DNA from 3 places in the Pseudomonas syringae pv. coryli str. NCPPB 4273 genome. Region 3 is predicted to be linked to each of the others. Evidence: predicted binding sites of a transcription regulator. Region 3 holds the regulator's gene; each other region holds the start of a gene.
What was found. The regulator FliA, encoded in region 3, starts transcription of late flagellar genes. The targets are predictions, from matches to a motif close to CTAAAGTTTNNNNNNNNNNNGCCGNTAA.
Positions count from the first base shown of each region.

Region 1: a site for FliA is predicted at 1,621-1,648, ahead of P406_RS05775 (methyl-accepting chemotaxis protein). Genes of this name have one in related genera too.
Region 2: a site for FliA is predicted at 1,575-1,602, ahead of P406_RS15875 (methyl-accepting chemotaxis protein). Genes of this name have one in related genera too.

Region 1 is NZ_AWQP01000008.1:2,839-6,098, reverse strand. It holds gene P406_RS05785 (manganese catalase family protein) at 1-754, opposite strand, end outside; gene P406_RS05780 (DUF6555 family protein) at 1,183-1,407, shown strand; gene P406_RS05775 (methyl-accepting chemotaxis protein) at 1,834-3,260, shown strand, end outside.
Region 2 is NZ_AWQP01000037.1:85,966-89,225, reverse strand. It holds gene P406_RS15875 (methyl-accepting chemotaxis protein) at 1-1,408, opposite strand, end outside; gene P406_RS15870 (NEL-type E3 ubiquitin ligase domain-containing protein) at 1,706-3,260, shown strand, end outside.
Region 3 is NZ_AWQP01000015.1:9,490-12,749, forward strand. It holds gene fleN (flagellar synthesis regulator FleN) at 47-880, shown strand; gene fliA (RNA polymerase sigma factor FliA) at 877-1,617, shown strand; gene P406_RS07630 (chemotaxis response regulator CheY) at 1,874-2,248, shown strand; gene P406_RS07635 (protein phosphatase CheZ) at 2,268-3,053, shown strand; gene P406_RS07640 (chemotaxis protein CheA) at 3,087-3,260, shown strand, end outside.

The sequences.
Region 1 (3,260 bases), on a different contig from region 3:
CCGAGGCCGTACCATCGCCGCCATCGACAGCCGCTTGTGGCGATTCCACATACTCCCAGTCACCGCCCTGATTCCAGGCGCCGCGTACATTGGGTTCGCCGGACATGTTGAAGTACTTGTTGGTGAATTCCGGCATGCCCGGCAGTTTGCCCTGCGGGAAGTTGGGCTGGATGGCGTGCAGGGCTTTTTCAAAAGACAACTGGTGTGCAATTTCGCGAGTCATGAGAAAGCCCAGCGCTTCTTTAACGCCCGGGTCATCCGTCACGTTCATCAATCGCTCGTAAACAATCTTGGCTCTGGATTCTGCGGCGATGTTGGAACGGAAGTCCGCTGTCGGCTCGCCGATCGTATCGATATAAGCCGCTGTAAAGGGCACGCCGGCAGAGTTGGTCAATGGCGCACCGGAGCCATAGAGCAGGCTGGTGATATGTGAGTCATTGCCGTTACCGTTGATAGAGCGATACAACTCGCCTTCTTCTTCGATGCCTTCAGCCAATTGACCTTTGGCGCCCTTATTGAGCATGACAATGATGGAACCCACAATTTCAAGGTGGCTCAGTTCTTCGGTGGCGATATCCATCAGCAGGTCTTTACGGCCTGGATCTTCTTCGCTCAACCCTTGAGTGAAATAGCGTCCGGCTGCAGCCAGTTCACCCTGAGCCCCGCCGAACTGCTCAAGCAGAAGGTTGGCCAGTCCAGGATTGGGTCTTGCTACACGTACGGTATATTGAAGTCGCTTGTTATACATGAACATGTCGTATCCTCAGGCTTTGATCTCTCGGGAAGCGTCAACCCATGTGCATGGGCTCGATTCAACGCATTCACAGGTTATGAGGCACTGTGGAGCGTGATCATTACTGCTAACTTTTTTAAAGAGGACCGACGGTGCTTAAACGGCAGTTCAATAGAATTTTATTATTCCCCTTGCGTGGTTGAATATTCGTTCATCGTCGCGGAGAAGCCTGCTTGAACCGGCCTGGCGGCCGGCACTGTTTTACACAGGAAACAGACTGAAAAGTGCAGTTATAAACAAACTCTATCAATCACTAAACCCTAGAGTTCAGTTATAAGGATACATCAACATGTGGCCACATGACATCATTTAGATTATGGCATTAATATTTTGAATTTTTTGAAACTGCTGCGATCTGTTTTGCGAGTCGACAAAGCAGGAGCACCACAATGGCTGATGAAAAACACTACCGTATCGATTACCTGCTGCATGGCAGTTACAAGACGTTCTACATAAGGGCAGGCGCCATGGATAATAAAGAGGCCTGGCACTGGGCTTCAGTGGATGCCGGGTTCGGTGCGATCCCCAAGTACCGTTCCGATCCGGTGCCGAAGCTGAGCAAGCCTCAGGCTGAAAAGCTCGGTCTGTCGAACGTGGAGTGGGCGAGGGCTTGAATAGCCCTCGATCACCTCGATACGACGCTTACCGTCGTGCGTCACGATGCCGCACGACGGTATTACCCTTTTGCAAAGTCTACGGTCGCCCGACTGTCAGATGAACGGCTGTTTCCAGCCTGATCGACCTTAACACCCTCATTCGAATCATGCCTGCCGCAAGCGTCATACCGGCAAAGCGCTCTCGCCCGCGATTCGCCCGATGATTCTGACCTCACGTTAACCGTGGCTTGGTCGATAGCTCCAGTATCAGGCGATAGCACCCATTGAACTTCCTGATAGGCCACTGCTCTCAAGTGATGTCAATGTGCCTCTATCTGAATGGATGACCTCGTTCAGCACGGCACAGCTGCCCCGTACTACCCGTGATGCAAAGAAAGGAGCTTTTCCGCCCGGATCGGACACCCTAATTAAAAAGAGAACACTATGAACATCCTTTCGCCTGGTATCTACCTGACCAACCGCCTGCGTTTTCCTGCCAAGTTTGCCGTTTTAGCCATCATTATCGTCATCCCGCTGATCGTTCTCGGTCTTCGGGTTTTCAACAGCCTGAATGCAAGCATCGACACGGTCGCGCAAGAGCGCGTTGGCCATGAGTACCTTCAAATGACCACGCCCGTTCTGCGACTTTCCATGCTCCAGCGTGCTGCCAGTAACCGTCTGCTGGCCGGCGATGCCTCTGCCGCTCAGGATATAACCAGCAACCGCGCTCAGCTCGAGACTGCTCTTGCTAACCTTGCCGACATGGATGCGCGACAAGGGCAGCAGCTGGAAACCGAGAACCGCGTACAGCGCCTGCGTGAAAGCACCCGCTCCCTGATGGACAGTATCAAGCCAGGCCTGTCGCAGAATGAAGTGTTCGCCCAGTGGAATGAGCAACTGGCCCAGACACTCAACTTTATCTACTACGTCTCGGCTACCTCGGGCATGGTGCTGGACGAAGATTACGCCTCGCTGTTTCTGATCGACCTGAGCACCATCCGTATGCCCCGGGAAATCAACGTTGCCGGTCAGATCCGCGGTATTACGGCAGGTTTGATAACCGGTCAGGGGCTGAGTGTATCGATGCTTGGCTCGCTGGAGAGCCTGCTGAAGATCGAACTGCAATTTCGTGCGGAGCTGGAGCAAAGCATTCGACTGCTCAAGCGCCGTTCGCCAGAACTGGCCGCGCGCATCAGTGATCCGATCACTGCCTCTACTGCAGCGATGGACAGCTTTCGCGGCGACCTGCACGCGTACGTAAAAGGCACAGAGTTTTCGGTGCAGCAGGGGCAGGCGCTGAGTGCGCGCGGCAACGTCGTTGTCTCGGGCCTCTACAAGGCTCAGGACGAAATTCAGACTGCGCTTCAGGATGAGTTGAATACGCGCTACGACGCCCTGGTGCTGCAACGCGAAATCGTCATCGCCATGTGCGTGGTTATGGGTTTGTTGCTGCTCTATGCGTTCTGCAGCATCTACCGCGCCTTGCGCCTGACCATCGACAGCCTGCTGGGCGTAACCCGCCGTCTGGGCGAGGGCGATCTGAGTGCACGCGTAGCGGTCGTCAGCAAGGACGAAGTGGCGGATATCGCCAACGGCCTGAACCTGATGGCCGACGCCTTCGCCAGTTCCATCTCGCACATGGACCGCACCTCTTACGAACTGACTGATGTCGCGTCCCGGCTGGGCGCATCCATCGGCCTGGCCAAGCAGTCGATGAACGCGCAGCAGGCTGAAACGGAGCAAGTGGCGACCGCGATCAACGAGATGACCGCGAGCGTCGCCGACGTGGCGCAGAACACCGAAGGTGCCGCACTGGCCGCCGATGAAGCGAACACTGCGTCACGTAACGGTCTGCGCATCATGCACCAGGC
Region 2 (3,260 bases), on a different contig from region 3:
GGATGATCTGCGACAATTGCTCGCCAACCTGAGTGACCTCGAACATGCCGCGGCGCACCTCTTCGGAAAACTTGTCCATACCCATCACGCCAGCAGACACCGCCGACTGGATTTCCCGCACCATCTGCTCGATGTCATACGTGGCGACGGCAGTCTGGTCGGCCAGGCGACGCACCTCGGTGGCCACCACTGCAAACCCGCGACCGTATTCACCGGCCTTTTCGGCCTCGATGGCGGCATTGAGCGACAGCAGGTTGGTCTGGTCGGCGACCTTGACGATGGTGACGACGACCTGATTGATGTTGCCGGCCTTCTCGTTGAGGATCGCCAGCTTGGCGTTGACCAGATTGGCAGCGCCCATCACCTGATGCATGGTGTCTTCCATGCGTGCCAGGCCCTGCTGACCGGAGCCGGCGAGCACCGAGGCCTGGTCTGCCGCCGAAGTGACTTCAGTCATGGTCCGCACCAGGTCCCGCGAGGTGGCGGCGATTTCCCGCGACGTCGCGCCGATCTCGGTGGTGGTTGCCGCGGTCTCGGTGGCGGTAGCCTGCTGCTGGCGGGACGTTGCAGCGATCTCGGTGACCGAGGTAGTGACCTGTACCGAAGAGCGCTGCGCCTGCGCTACCAGCGCGGTGAGCTCGGAGACCATGTCGTTGAAGCCGGTCTCGACCGCATTGAACTCGTCCTTGCGCGACAGGTTCAGCCGGGTACTCAAATCGCCCTTGCGCATGACGTCCAGAATACTCACGATCATCTGCATAGGAGAGGTGATCGAGCGCATCAGCAGCAGCCCGCAGGCAGCCGCCGCCATGACCGCGATCAGCAGAGAGAGCACCATGCTGATCTTGGCACCCAGCACAGCGTTGACGATATTGGTGGTGGACTGGTCAGCCAGTTGCTTGTTGGCAACGATCAGGTCTCTGAGCTGCAGACGGCCCTCGCTCCAGACCGGATTGAGCTCGTTGTAAAACTCATCGCGAGCGCCCGCATAATCACCGCGTTCGTACTTGGCGTGAACATCGGCAAGCATGCGCGAATAGACCTCGCGGCGCTTTTCGAACACCGCAAAGCTGGCCCTGTCCGTGTCATCGAAGATGGATTTCTTGTAGCCGTCCATCTGCGACTGAAGGGCGTCTTCAAACCCCTTGAACTGGTCCTTTTCCTGCTTGGTCAGCGGCCGCCCCTGCCCTTCGGCAATCAGCTCCAGCGTGCGGATGTAACTCTCGCCCCAGGCACTGCGCACCAGGGTGCTGTAGTAGACGCCGGGCAACGCATCGAGACGCACATCTTCCTCGCTGGACTCGATGGACAACAACCGTGAATAAGATACAACGACCATCAGTAGCATGATTGCGATGATGACGGCGAAACTCGCCAGAATCCGTTGGCGCAAGGTCCAGTTCTTCACAGTCAGCCCTCAAGAGTTCAACGACGGCGTCGGGCCGTGTTCAAGAAGCGGACCGACGGACGGTCCAAACGGCGTGAGTATAGCCCAGCCGTAAAACGTTACATGGGTAATACAGAACGAAGTCACGGCCGCTATCGATCGCCACTCTTTCGTCCCGCTTCATGTCTTGTCGGCCATCGCCACCACTACTTGAGCAACGGTCTTCAGAAACAGCGGGAGTACATAGATAGTTAGCACTTGCACGGCAAGTCGCGGCCGTAAGCTTTGTCGCCTGTTCATTCACGACAAGGCACTTAAATGCTGGATCTATCTCCGTCGGGCAAGGCTCCTGCACTCCCGCATCTGCAACTGATAAAAGACAAATCCCCCGAGTGGCTGCTTCAGGCCGAGCCGGCGACCCATGCAGCCTTGCGCAAGGCTTCGCGACGCCCCGTGCAATGGCTGGCGAGCGCACGTAAGTCCAACCCTGATCAGCTCGCCGAGCTGCAGCGCCTGTACGCCGAGCACCGCGAGTACGAGCAACAGGTTCGTCCGACGCTGGATCGCCTGTCGACGCTGGAGGACTTCGCAAGGCCCCTGCTGACAGCCGCCATCAAGGATCGCTTCGGACTGCAGGTGGACGTCGCCGACACATGGCTGTTCCATGCCAGTCGTGCGCGGGTCGACCAATCATTCAATACGGCATCCAGAGACCCGCTAACGCAGGCAAACATTGCCCTGAAGGCCGCGACCCAAAGCCTGCTCAACGCCGCGTTGCAGAATTTCGAAGCCTGGGAAACAGTTCCGGGCGCAATGGATTCCAGCACCGGCCTCAAGGCCCAGGTGTTTTCTTCGTTTGAAATCATCGGCCCACAGATCAGCGGAAAGTCCTTGCCGCTCTCCCCGACCGGCTTTGCGGCGCTGTGCCGTGAGCTGGACCTGGGCGGCCAATATCAGGCGCATATCCAGGCCGCCTTCAGCGCGCCTTCGACCCCCGACGAAACGGCAGACGCTGCGGCATCGAGATTGCGCCAGAGCTTCATGCAACTGGAAGCATCGTCGATCCGGCTGCAGTTGCAGATTGCCTCCCTGCAACAGCAGGTCAGCCCGGGTTTGCAAGGCGCATTACTGGAGCTTCTCGACGGCAAACAGCATGTCCGACTCGATAACCGGCCGGTCAACTGCAGCGTACTGTGCCTGGGCGACATCGAACTAACCGGCCCTCTGGTGATTGGCAAGGACCGGGATATGGTCACGCAGACGGAACGAATTGTGGTGTATATCCCGGATGATCCCGTTGCGCCGCTCAAGGAATACGACTCGGTCGAAGTGTTTATAAACGCATTGCGCGAACGGATGTTCATCAACGGCTACCTGAACTTCTTCCTGCGCTTCATACCTGCGCGCCATCGAAGTGCCTTGTTTGAAAAGTTGTCCGAACGCCTGCACCCCAAAGTCAAGAAAGGCGGCATTTTCGAGCGTCAGTGGCTGGAGCGTGAAGCCGACCGAAACGCCCGACTCGACCTGAGAGAAACGCTGTTGCAAGGTCCGCTGCCGGAGAACCTGTACGAGCGCAAACGTGCTGCCCTGCGCGACGACGCACTGTTTCATGGGGTGCCTACTGCGGCACAGGACCAGAAGACCTTCGATGAGCGCGTGCAGTACTTCATGGACACCGCCTTCAATGTCCTGAACATCGCCGGCTTCGTCGTCCCGGTACTGGGCGAAGTGATGATGGCCGTTACCGCCGTTCAGCTGGCTCACGAAGTGTATGAGGGCGTGGAGAGCTGGGCCAAAGGCGAGAAACAGCAGGCGTTCGCCTACCTGTTCGATGTGGTCGAGAACGTTGCGCTGATATCGGCGCTTGGCGCTG
Region 3 (3,260 bases):
CCCTCGATGTGGTTTCGGTCTACGCAAGACAAGGTAAAGAAATAACATGGGCAGCATGCATCCCGTACAGGTTATCGCGGTGACCGGTGGCAAAGGTGGCGTCGGTAAGACTAACGTGTCAGTGAACCTTTCACTGGCCCTCGCCGAGCTTGGCCGTCGCGTCATGCTGCTGGACGCCGATCTGGGTCTGGCCAATGTCGACGTGCTGCTCGGGTTAACGCCCAAGCGCACACTTGCCGATGTCATCGAGGGGCGTTGTGAGTTGCGCGACGTGCTGTTGCAGGGGCCGGGCGGGGTTCGAATCGTACCCGCTGCTTCCGGCACCCAGAGCATGGTGCATCTGTCGCCCGCCCAGCATGCCGGCCTGATCCAGGCGTTCAGCGAGATTGGCGACAACCTCGATGTGCTGGTGATCGACACGGCCGCCGGTATCGGCGAGTCGGTGGTCAGCTTCGTGCGCGCCGCTCAGGAAGTGCTGCTGGTGGTGTGCGATGAACCCACGTCGATCACCGATGCCTACGCCCTGATCAAACTGCTTAACCGCGATTACGGCATGAACCGCTTCCGGGTACTGGCCAACATGGCTCAGAGCCCGCAGGAAGGGCGCAACTTGTTCGCCAAACTGACCAAAGTGACGGATCGTTTTCTCGATGTTGCGCTGCAGTATGTAGGCGCCGTGCCGTACGACGAGTGCGTACGCAAGGCTGTACAGAAACAGCGCGCCGTTTACGAAGCATTCCCGCGTTCCAAATGTGCTCTGGCTTTCAAGGCCATTGCCCAGAAGGTTGATACTTGGCCGTTGCCAGCCAATCCGCGGGGTCATCTCGAGTTCTTCGTTGAGCGACTCGTTCACCAGACCAGTGCAGGGCCTGTGCAATGACTGCGAGCGGCTACCAGATGTACAGCAAGGCGTCCCGTAATTCACAATATGAGTTGATCGAGCGCTATGCGCCATTGGTCAAGCGTATCGCTTATCATCTGCTGGCGCGCTTGCCGGCCAGTGTGCAGGTCGAGGATCTGATCCAGGCCGGCATGATCGGCCTGCTTGAAGTCTCCACCAAGTATGATTCCACCAAGGGTGCGAGTTTCGAGACCTACGCCGGCATTCGCATCCGTGGTGCGATGCTCGATGAAGTGCGCAAGGGTGACTGGGCGCCACGCTCGGTACACCGCAATACGCGCATGGTCAGTGACGCAATTCGGGCAATTGAAGCTAAAACCGGCCGTGACGCTAAAGATCACGAGGTTGCGGCCGAACTCCAGTTGAGTCTCGATGATTACTACGGGATTTTGAATGACACCTTGGGCAGCCGCCTCTTCAGTTTCGACGACCTGCTGCAGGACGGCGATCATGAAGGGCTGCACGAGGATGGCGCAAGCGGATCGCTTGAGCCGTCGCGCGACCTGGAAGACGAGCGCTTCCAGGCTGCGTTGGCCGATGCAATTGCCAATCTGCCAGAGCGCGAGCGTCTGGTGTTGGCGCTGTACTACGACGAAGAGCTGAACCTCAAGGAAATCGGAGAGGTTCTTGGGGTCAGCGAATCTCGGGTCAGTCAGTTACACAGCCAGTGCGCAGCTCGTTTGCGAGGGCGTTTGGGGGAGTGGCGAGCGCGTTGACAGGCAATGTGCGGTCTTTGGCCGCATGTTGACTGCAAGCCGGCTGTGCAGAGCGTTACGTGGTAACAGGATCGACCCGTCAGAAGCCTGTCAGGCATTGCCTCGATGGGCTTGTTTCTCAGGTCCTTGCCTGTTGTTGTGCCAAGCCCGTCGTCGTTTCGTACAGCCGGGGGTGTGCTGTGCCAGTATTGAGTGAACAGCGTGTTCAGGTGCTGAACGCGTTAAAGACTGCTTGGAGGTCGAATTGGACAAGAACATGAAAATCCTCATCGTTGATGACTTCTCAACGATGCGGCGGATCATCAAGAACCTTTTGCGTGATCTGGGGTTTACCAACACATCGGAAGCGGATGATGGTCTGACCGCATTGCCGATGCTGCAGAGCGGTGCCTTTGACTTTCTGGTGACGGACTGGAACATGCCTGGCATGTCCGGTATCGATCTGCTGCGCGAAGTCCGCAAGGACGAACGCCTCAAGAGCCTTCCCGTGCTGATGGTCACTGCCGAAGCCAAGCGTGAGCAGATCATTGAAGCTGCCCAGGCTGGGGTGAACGGCTATGTAGTCAAGCCATTCACTGCCCAAGCCCTGAAAGACAAGATCGACAAGATCTTTGAACGCGTCAATAGCTGATGCAAGCCGCGAGGGCGCTATGGATAACAATGATTCGATGGCCGACTTTGAGTCGACCTTAAAAAGACACGCGCAGGAACTTGTCACCAGCCTTGAAAAGGGTCGTTTCGGTGACGCTGTGCAACTGATCCACGAACTCAATCAGACACGCGACCGCGGCCTTTATCAGGAAGTGGGCAAGCTGACTCGTGAGCTGCACAGTGCAATCGTAAACTTTCACATCGATCCGCACATGCCTCAAGCCGAGGAAGTGTCGCAGATCACGGATGCTACCGAACGCCTGTCGTATGTGGTGAGGCTGACCGAGAATGCGGCCAACCGCACCATGGACCTGGTGGAGGAGAGTACGCCGGTCATGAACGGCCTGAGTTCCGACGCCAAGGCGTTGAGCGACGACTGGGGACGTTTCATGCGCCGCGAAATCGGTGCCGAAGAGTTCCGCGAGCTGGCCAAGCGGGTCGATGGTTTTCTGACGCGTACCGAGAAGGAAACCCATCAGGTTTCCGCGCATCTCAATGACATTCTGCTTGCCCAGGATTACCAGGACCTTACCGGTCAGGTCATCAAGCGTGTGACGCAACTGGTCACTGAAGTCGAGAGCAATCTGCTCAAACTGGTGCTCATGGCCAGTCATGTCGATCGCTTTGCTGGCATCGAACATGACGAACAATCCATCCTCGATGAAAAAGATCCTAAAAAACATCTCGCTCAGGGTGAAGGTCCGCAGATTCATGCCGATAAACGTGAAGACGTCGTATCCGGACAGGATGATGTAGACGATCTGCTATCGAGCCTCGGCTTCTAAGATCTGTTGACGGTTAATTTTAGGGAGCACCCCATGAGCTTCGGCGCCGATGAAGAAATCCTTCAGGATTTTCTGGTAGAGGCCGGCGAAATTCTGGAGCAGTTGTCAGAGCAATTGGTCGAGCTGGAAAGCCGACCGGATGATGCTGATCTGCTCAATGCAATTTTTCGCGGTTTTCACACTGTAAAAGGGGGCGCCGGCTTCCTC